One region of the Enterobacter sp. 186315 genome, then DNA from elsewhere that is predicted to be linked to it. Evidence: predicted binding sites of a transcription regulator. Region 1 holds the regulator's gene; each other region holds the start of a gene.
The links. Region 1 encodes Fur, which represses iron uptake genes when iron is present. Its sites were predicted from a motif close to ATAATAATGAGAACNACTATCAA; they were not measured.
Positions count from the first base shown of each region.

Region 2: exbB (tol-pal system-associated acyl-CoA thioesterase) is a predicted target of Fur. The motif match lies at 1,892-1,914, and genes of this name have one in related genera.
Region 3: gpmA (2,3-diphosphoglycerate-dependent phosphoglycerate mutase) is a predicted target of Fur. The motif match lies at 1,306-1,328, and genes of this name have one in related genera.

Region 1 is NZ_JBPTTK010000013.1:38,275-41,550, reverse strand. Features, by position in the region: gene chiP (chitoporin ChiP) at 1-541, shown strand, start outside; gene chiQ (ChiQ/YbfN family lipoprotein) at 589-915, shown strand; gene fur (ferric iron uptake transcriptional regulator) at 1,014-1,460, opposite strand; gene fldA (flavodoxin FldA) at 1,750-2,280, opposite strand; gene ybfE (LexA regulated protein) at 2,437-2,724, opposite strand; gene ybfF (esterase) at 2,854-3,276, opposite strand, start outside.
Region 2 is NZ_JBPTTK010000020.1:12,639-15,914, forward strand. Features, by position in the region: gene ACSVHP_RS18400 (SDR family oxidoreductase) at 1-581, shown strand, start outside; gene exbD (TonB system transport protein ExbD) at 669-1,094, opposite strand; gene exbB (tol-pal system-associated acyl-CoA thioesterase) at 1,099-1,830, opposite strand; gene metC (cystathionine beta-lyase) at 2,082-3,269, shown strand.
Region 3 is NZ_JBPTTK010000023.1:4,350-7,625, forward strand. Features, by position in the region: gene aroG (3-deoxy-7-phosphoheptulonate synthase AroG) at 1-467, shown strand, start outside; gene gpmA (2,3-diphosphoglycerate-dependent phosphoglycerate mutase) at 529-1,281, opposite strand; gene galM (galactose-1-epimerase) at 1,487-2,527, opposite strand; gene galK (galactokinase) at 2,521-3,276, opposite strand, start outside.

The sequences.
Region 1 (3,276 bases):
CGACGGCACCGCATGGTTGCAGGCGCTGACCTTCGGGTACAAGGTCGGGCAGGTGGATTTACGTCTGGAAGGGACCTGGGTTAAGGCGGAAGGCCAGCAGGGCTACTTCCTGCAACGTATGACGCCAACCTACGCCTCTTCAAACGGTCGTCTGGATATCTGGTGGGATAATCGCTCTGACTTCAACACCGATGGCGAAAAAGCGGTCTTCTTCGGCGCGATGTATGATCTGAAGAACTGGAACCTGCCGGGCTGGGCGGTGGGCGCGTCTTACGCTTACGCATGGGATGCAAAACCTGCCGATATGGCTACCCCGGACGCCTACTACGATCCGAACTACCGCCTGAAAGAGTCTTCTTATAGCCTGGACGCGATGTACACCGTTCAGGATGGCCGTGCGAAAGGCACGATGTTCAAACTGCACTTCACCCAGTACGACAACCACTCCGATATCCCAAGCTACGAGGGCGGTTACGGCAACATCTTCCAGGATGAACGTGACGTGAAATTCATGGTCATTGCCCCATTCACTATCTTCTGATGAACCTTCCGGCGGGCTGAGTCCCGCCGACATGGAGACTGAACATGATGAAAAAAATGGTTATTGTCGGGCTGCTGGCGTCGGGGCTGGTGGCGTGCGCGCAGCCGCAGGCCGCTAAAGAGGATTCCCGTCTGAAAGAGGCGTACAGCGCCTGCATTAATACGGCGGAAGGGTCGCCAGAGAAGATTGAAGCCTGCCAGAGCGTGCTGAACGTGCTGAAGAAAGAGAAGGCGCACGAGCAGTTTGCTAATCAGGAAAACGTCCGCGTGATGGATTACCAGGCCTGTATTCAGGCGCGTAAAACCGGTAACGATCAGGAAGTGGCAAAGCGCTGCGATCGGATTTGGGACGAGATACGCAATAACAATAAATAAGTTGTTGTCATCATCATGCCCGGTGGCGCAGCGCCACCGGGCTTTTTTAATGCAAAAAAAAGCCAACCTTGCGGCTGGCTCAGAGTATGAAAGCTTGCTTACTTCGCGTCGTGCGCGTGATCGTTCTCGCGGCAATCGCCTTCAGCACAGTGGCCGTACAGGTACAGGCTGTGGTTGGTCAGGCGGATGCCGTGACGGGCTGCGATTTCACGCTGGCGTGATTCGATAGAATCATCGCTAAATTCAATAACCTTGCCGCAGTCGAGGCAGATCAGGTGATCGTGGTGATGCTGCTGGGTCAGTTCGAAAACAGATTTACCGCCTTCGAAGTTATGACGGGTAACAATGCCCGCGTCATCAAACTGGTTCAGCACGCGATAAACGGTTGCCAGTCCAATTTCTTCACCCATGTCGATAAGACGCTTATAAAGGTCTTCCGCACTGACATGGTGATTGTTTGGCCCCTGAAGGACTTCAAGGATTTTTAACCGAGGAAGCGTAACTTTCAGGCCAGCCTTCTTTAGTGCGGTGTTGTTGTCTGTCATGCGGAATCTGTCCTGTTGCTAAACAATTCACTTCTAAGGAAGAAGTGACTGAGAATGCGCCTGGGATAATGCGTATCATTATAGAACTGCCATGGCTAAATGAAAACTGCAAGTCTCAAGCAAAATATGCGTATAAAAACGTGGGATCACCGACAAACTTGTCCGATGTCATCCACTTTAACTCGGGGGATATTGTACAGGTCTGAGCGAAAAAGTTAAAAGTTTGTAGCAATTAATTTAATCGGTTTCACCTGGAAACGGGCGCAACCGAAGCTGCGCCACCGGGATATCAGGCGTTGAGAATGTCGTCGAGGTTCAGCTCTTCGCGAACCTGCTTCACCCATTTTTCAACGCGTTCAGCGGTCAGTTCTGGCTGACGGTCTTCATCGATGGCCAGACCAACGAAGTGGTCGTCATCTGCCAGACCTTTAGAGGCTTCGAAGTGATAGCCTGCGGTTGGCCAGTGGCCCACGATGGCCGCGCCGCGTGGTTCAATGATGTCGCGAATGGTGCCCAGCGCGTCACAGAAGTATTCCGCGTAGTCTTCCTGATCGCCACAGCCGAACAGTGCAACCAGCTTGCCGTTGAAATCAACCTCTTCCAGCGTCGGGAAGAAATCGTCCCAGTCACACTGCGCTTCGCCGTAGTACCAGGTTGGAATACCCAGCAGCAGGATGTCATAGCCTTCGAGATCTTCTTTGCTGCTCTTGGCGATGTCGTGCACATCGGCAACGTCTTTACCGAGCTGTTTTTGAATGTTTTTTGCGATGTTTTCGGTATTGCCGGTATCACTGCCGAAGAAAATGCCGATGATTGCCATGAGTAAAATAACCTCTTGAAACTTAATGGTATGGTGGCGCAATTTGTCCACGGATAAGGGCAATAATAGCAGAACAGACAACCCTGCGGAAACAGCTATCACGCAGGACTGCACTCTCTGCTACATGAAAAAAGAGGATAAAGGGGATTTTAAGACTTATGCCTTGCCGTGCAGCTGTTCAAGCTGGGCGATCAGCATCTCTTCAATCAGCTCGCTGCGGCTGATGTCGCGGGCGCTGGCCAGCTCGTTTAACGCGTCAACGGCATCGGCGTTGAGCTTTAATTCGACGCGCTTAAGCCCACGATTTTTATCGCGTTTAAGCTGGTTGCGTTTATTGATACGCAGCTGTTCATCACGCGAAAGCGGATTTGTCTTAGGACGTCCCGGGCGACGCTCATTCGCGAACAGATCTATTGTCGTGCGGTCCGTTTGTTCTTTGGCCATGATTTTGAGACTTCGGGGGAAAACAAGCCGCCCTGCTATAGCCCGGGCGATAAGCGCGCCATCATACATCACCGAAAACGGCACGCCAACGACTGGAAGCCCGCGGCCTTCCAGTCGCTGCCTTTTTAATCAATTAGCGGTATCAGAGAGATAGCGGCGGATGGCGCGCAGCACGGCGTCCGGTTTTTCGGCATGAACCCAGTGTCCGGCACCGGCGATCACATGCGCGCGCGCCTCGGGGAACTGCTTAAGCAATTCATCGCGGCAGGCTTCGGTAACGTACGGCGAATTACCGCCGCGCACGAAGAGGGTAGGGTGGTGCCAGGCCGGAACCGGCTCCCAGCCGACGATATGGGGATACTGATCCCAGAGCACCGGCACGTTGAAGCGCCACTCGCCGTCGACGAAGGATTTCAGCAAAAACTGCACCACGCCTTCTTCGTCCAGATGTTCACGCATTATTGCGGCAGCCTGCTGGCGCGTGGCGACACCCGCCTGTGTGACCGCGTTGATGGCGGCAAAAATCTCGTCGTGGCGGCGCACGTGGTAATC
Region 2 (3,276 bases), on a different contig from region 1:
CGGTGCTGATCCCCGGCGATTTGAGCGACGAATCCTTTGCCCGCTCGCTGGTGCATAAGGCGCACGAGGCCCTGGGTGGGCTGGACGTGCTGGCGCTGGTAGCCGGTAAACAGACGGCGGTGGAGAAGATTGCCGATCTGACAACCGAGCAGTTTAAGCAAACCTACGCGGTGAACGTGCTGGCGCTATTCTACATCACCCAGGAGGCGATCCCGCTGCTGCCGGCCGGTTCGAGCATCGTGACGACCTCGTCGATTCAGGCGTATCAGCCGAGTCCACACCTGTTGGACTATGCGTCCACCAAGGCGGCCATTCTCAACTACAGCCGCGGGCTGGCGAAACAGGTGGCGGAAAAAGGCATTCGCGTGAACGTGGTCGCGCCGGGTCCAATCTGGACGGCGCTGCAAATCTCCGGCGGTCAGACGCAGGATAAAATCCCGCAGTTTGGTCAGCAGACGCCGATGAAGCGCGCGGGCCAGCCGGCAGAGCTGGCACCGGTGTACGTCTATCTGGCGAGCCAGGAATCAAGCTACGTGACGGCAGAGGTGCACGGCGTGTGCGGTGGGGAACATCTGGCGTAATACTCAGATAGCGTTGCACGGACAACTCCCTCTCCTTTTGGGAGAGGGAATAAGCATTAAAAAAGGCAACTTACGTTGCCTTTTCTTTTATTTCGCTGCGGCTTTCTCTTCACCGACCAGCCCAATCTTCAGGTAACCCGCCTGATGTAGCGTGTCCATTACCCTCATCATGGTCTCGTAATCCACGGTTTTATCCGCGCGGAAGAAGACGGTGGTGTCTTTCTTGCCGCCCGTCAGCGTGTCCAGCGCCGGGATAACCGAGTCGTCGGTCACCGGATCGTTGCCGAGGAACATCGATTTATCGGCCTTCACCGACAGATAAATCGGTTTCTCAGGGCGCGGCTGCGGCTGGCTGGAAGAGGCCGGCAGGTTCACCTTCACGTCAACCGTCGCCAGCGGCGCAGCCACCATGAAGATAATCAGCAGAACCAGCATAACGTCGATAAACGGCGTCACGTTGATTTCATGCATTTCGCCGTTATCGTCCAGGTTTTCGTTAAGACGCATTGCCATAAGATCAACCTACGCGCAGTTTAGACGCAGCGTGAACCGGTTTAGCGGAGCTGGCGTTCAGATCCAAATCGCGGCTTTGCAGCAGCAGAACCTGCGCCGCAACGTCACCGAGTGTAGCTTTGTAGCTGCCAATCATACGCGCGAAGATGTTGTAGATAACCACCGCAGGAATCGCCGCAACCAGACCGATGGCCGTTGCCAGCAGCGCTTCTGCGATACCCGGCGCAACGACGGCCAGGTTAGTGGTTTGGGTCTGGGCGATGCCGATGAAGCTGTTCATGATGCCCCAGACGGTACCAAACAGACCAACGAACGGGGAAATGGCGCCGATGGTAGCCAGATAACCGTTACCGCGGCCCATGTAACGACCTACGGCCGCCACGCGGCGCTCCAGGCGGAAGCCGGTACGCTCTTTAATGCCGTCGTTATCGTCACTGCCTGCGGAGAGTTCCAGCTCGTTCTGAGCTTCGTTCACTAAAAGGGTGGTCAGGCTTTTCGCGTGGAAAGAGGAGGTCATGTCAGACGCCTGCTCCAGAGAGCGGGCTTCAGCCAGCTGCTTCTGTTCGCGCTTGAGGCGACGCTTTTGCGAAATAAGCTCAGCGCTCTTGCTGAAGAAAATAGCCCAGGTGACAACGGAGGCCAGGATCAGGCCGATCATCACAATCTTAACCACGATGTCAGCATGATGATACATGCCCCAGACGGAGAGATCCGTCTGCATCAAATTATTACCCACTCTGTATCTCCAGGACGCAAATCACAAAATCTGAGCATAATAATATCAAAACATCGTCGAATTGATAGTAGTTCTCATTAGTATTTACATATTGCCGCAAAATCGTTTCATTTTCCTTGCGCTTAAACAGGAAAAATTTTCTGAGCGCCAATTCTAGAAAATTTTGTGCTTATTCGAACAGCAGAGAAGCACACATTTTTACTTTCATGGTAGTCTGGACGTCCAGACGTATAAAAACAGGGTTGGCGAACATGACGAAGAAGCATCTTGATACCACGCTGGTACAGGCCGGACGCAGCAAAAAATATACTCAGGGCTCGGTGAACAGCGTGATCCAGCGGGCCTCCTCACTGGTATTTGATACCCTGGAGGAGAAAAAAATTGCCACGCGCAACCGCGCCAAAGGCGGGCTGTTTTACGGTCGTCGCGGCACCCTAACCCATTTCTCGCTCCAGGAAGCCATGTGCGAACTGGAAGGCGGCGCAGGCTGCGCCCTGTTCCCCTGTGGCGCGGCGGCCGTCGCCAATACCATTCTGGCGTTCGTGGAACAGGGTGACCACATCCTGATGACCAACACCGCCTACGAGCCGAGCCAGGATTTCTGCACCAAAATCCTCAGCAAGCTCGGCGTGACCACCGGATGGTTCGATCCGACGATCGGCGAAGGCATCGCAGAGCTGATCCAGCCCAATACCCGCATCGTGTTCCTGGAATCACCGGGGTCGATCACCATGGAAGTTCACGACGTCCCGGCGATCGTCAGGGCGGTTCGCAGCAAAGCGCCGGACGCCATTATCATGATCGACAATACCTGGGCGGCGGGCGTGCTGTTTAAGGCGCTGGAATTTGACATCGATATCTCGATTCAGGCGGCGACCAAATACCTGATTGGGCACTCCGACGGCATGATTGGCACGGCGGTGTCGAACGCCCGCTGCTGGGATCAGCTGCGTGAAAATGCCTACCTGATGGGGCAGATGGTGGACGCGGATACCGCCTACATGACCAGCCGAGGCATTCGCACGCTGGGCCTGCGCCTGCGTCAGCATCATGAAAGCAGCCTGAAAGTCGCCGAATGGCTGGCGCAGCATCCGCAGGTTGAGCGCGTGAACCACCCTGCGCTGCCGGGCAGCGTTGGGCATGAATTCTGGCAACGTGACTTTACGGGCAGCAGCGGCCTGTTCTCATTTGTGCTGAAAAAACGGCTGAGCAACGACGAGCTCGCCACCTATCTGGATAATTTTACCCTCTTTAGCATGGCCTACTCATGGGGCGGTTTTGAGTCGCTGATTTTGCCGAATCAGCCGGAGCAAATCGCGGCGCTGCGCCCCGGCGGCGAGGTGGACTTCAGCGGCACCTTAATTCGTTTGCACATTGGTTTAGAAGATGTTGACGATTTACTTGCCGATTTAGCGGCAGGGTTTGAACGTATCGTGTAGAGTGCTG
Region 3 (3,276 bases), on a different contig from region 1:
CTATCGACGCGATTAACGCCGCAGGGGCGCCGCACTGCTTCCTGTCCGTGACCAAATGGGGCCACTCCGCCATTGTTAACACCAGCGGAAATGGCGACTGCCATATCATTCTGCGCGGCGGTAAAGAGCCGAACTACAGCGCAAAACACGTGGCAGAAGTGAAAGCCGGTCTGGAAAAAGCCGGTCTGGCCCCGCAGGTGATGATCGACTTCAGCCACGCCAACTCCAGCAAGCAGTTTAAGAAGCAGATGGAAGTGGGTGCGGACGTGTGTCAGCAGATTGCGAACGGTGAGAACGCGGTGATCGGCGTGATGATCGAAAGCCATCTGGTTGAAGGCAATCAGAACCTGGAAGGCAGCGAGCCGCTGGTTTACGGTAAGAGCGTGACCGACGCCTGCATCGGCTGGGAAGACACCGACACCATCCTGCGTCAGCTGGCGAATGCGGTAAAAGCGCGTCGCGGCTAACTCTGGTTCAGACAATAAAAAAGCGTGGAGGGCTCCACGCTTTTTTTATGTCCGGCGAAAATTACTTCGCTTTACCCTGGTTCGCTACCGCCGCCGCTTTTGCAGCGATTTCGTCAGCGTTACCCAGATAGTAATGTTTGATTGGCTTGAAGTTTTCGTCGAACTCATACACCAGCGGCACGCCGGTTGGGATGTTCAGTTCGAGGATCTCGTCTTCGCCCATGTTGTCCAGGTATTTCACCAGCGCACGCAGGGAGTTACCGTGAGCCGCGATAATGACGCGCTCGCCGCTTTTCAGGCGTGGCAGAATAGTTTCGTTCCAGTAAGGCACAACGCGATCGATGGTCAGCGCCAGGCTTTCCGTCTGCGGCAGCTCTGCATCGGTCAGCTTCGCGTAACGCGGATCGTGGCCCGGATAGCGCTCGTCGTCTTTGGTCAGCTCTGGTGGAGTCACCGCGAAACCGCGACGCCACTGTTTAACCTGCTCGTCACCGTATTTTTCAGCAGTTTCAGCTTTGTTCAGACCTTGCAGCGCACCGTAGTGACGCTCGTTCAGTTTCCAGGATTTCTCAACCGGCAGCCAGGCCTGATCCAGTTCGTCCAGCACGTTCCACAGGGTGTGGATGGCACGTTTCAGCACAGAGGTGTAAGCAAAATCAAAGCTGAAGCCTTCTTCCTTCAGCAGTTTACCTGCCGCTTTCGCTTCGCTTACGCCTTTCTCGGACAGATCAACGTCGTACCAACCGGTGAAGCGGTTTTCGTTGTTCCACTGGCTTTCGCCGTGGCGCACCAGAACCAGCTTAGTAATAGCCATTTCTTACTCCTCAAGCATTTTAGAATGATAACAATTCTCATTATATTGCCGTGCGACTGCCAGCGGCAACGCTTAACCATAACCATAGCGAAAATAGTCCCTCAGTGTAAGGTGCTTGTGAATTCAGGGTTACGTTTTTGTCTGCAATCGGCGGTAATTTCAGCAAGGTGCGCAGAAAAAAGCCCTCCGGACGGAGGGCTAAAGATTAACGAGGAATAAAGTGATACTCGGTGACGCTGACGTACTCCGCACCCGGATGCAGAACGCAGTCCGGCTGAGGCCAGTCGGCGTGGTTTGGGCTGTCGGGCAGGAACTCGCTTTCCAGCGCCAGACCCTGCCAGTCGCTGTACTCGTCATGTTCGCGCGCCGTGGTGCCGCCGAGGAAGTTGCCGGAATAGAATTGCAGGGCAGGGGCGGTGGTGTAGACCGTCATTTGCAGCTTTTCATCCGCTGACCAGACGTGCGCGGCGGGCTGTTTCACGTCGCCTTTCGCCTCAAGCAGGAAGGCATGATCGTAGCCGTTTACCTTGCGCTGATCGTCATCGCTGAGGAAATCCTGCGCAATCGCTTTAGCCTGGCGGAAATCAAAGCTGTTGCCGTCTACCGCTTTCAGCCCCTGATACGGGATCCCCATTTCATCCACCGGCAGATAGCGATCCGCCAGGATCTGAAGCTTGTGGTTGCGAACGTCGCACTGGTTGCCGTCGAGATTGAAATAGGCGTGGTTGGTCAGGTTGACCGGGCAGGGCTTATCAACCGTTGCGCGATACTCGATAGCGATACGGTTATCGTCGGTCAGGGTAAAACGCGCGGTGGCCGTGAGGTTGCCCGGGAATCCCTGATCGCCGTCGGGGGAGTCCAGGGAAAACAGCGCTTCGCCGTCGTTCTGGCGCACAATTTTCCAGCGGCGCTTATCAAAGCCGTCCGGCCCGCCGTGCAGCTGGTTTTCGCCCTGGCTTGGCAGCAGCGAATAGCTCACGCCGTCCAGCTCAAAGCGGCTTTTAGCAATGCGGTTAGCGTAACGGCCAACCGATGCGCCGAGGAAAGCCGACTGGTTAATGTATTGCTCCGGCGACGCGCAGCCGAGCAAGGTTTCACGCACGCTGCCGTCAGGCAGAGGCACGCGCGCGGAGAGTAACGTTGCGCCCCAGTCCATCACCGTCACCACCATCCCCGCGCCGTTGCGCAGGGTTAACAGGCGATAAGGCAGACCGTCCGGTGCGAGGGTTGGCGTTTCGTTTAGCACTGTCCTGCTCCTTGCGATGCTTTACATACATAGAAGGTTTCTTTGATCCCGGTTTTGGCTTCGTACTGTTTCGCCACCGCGTCCTGTACGACGGGAACTAACGCCTCCGGTACCAGCGCCACCACGCAGCCGCCAAAGCCGCCGCCGGTCATGCGCACGCCGCCTTTGTCGCCGATGGCCTCTTTCACGATTTCAACCAGGGTATCGATCTGCGAAACGGTAATTTCAAAATCATCGCGCATGGAGGCGTGAGATTCTGCCATCAGCTCGCCCATGCGTTTCAGGTCGCCTTGCGCCAGCGCTGAGGCCGCTTCCACGGTGCGGGCGTTTTCCGTCAGAACGTGGCGCACGCGCTTCGCCACTACCGGGTCAAGCTCGTGGGCCACTTTGTTAAATTCTTCGAGCGTGACGTCGCGCAGGGCAGGCTGCTGGAAGAAGCGCGCGCCGGTTTCGCACTGCTGGCGGCGGGTGTTGTACTCGCTGCCTACAAGGGTGCGCTTGAAGTTGCTGTTGATGATGATGACCGCCGCGCCTTGCGGCAGGGGAACCGCTTTGGTGCCGAGCGTGCGGCAGTCGATCAGCAGCGCGTGCTCTTTCTTGCCGAGCGCGGAGATCAGCTGATCCATAATGCCGCAGTTGCAGCCCACGAACTGGTTTTCTGCTTCCTGACCGTTAAGCGCGATTTGCGCCCCGTCCAGCGGCAGATGATACAGCTGCTGGAAGACGGTACCGACCGCCACTTCCAGAGA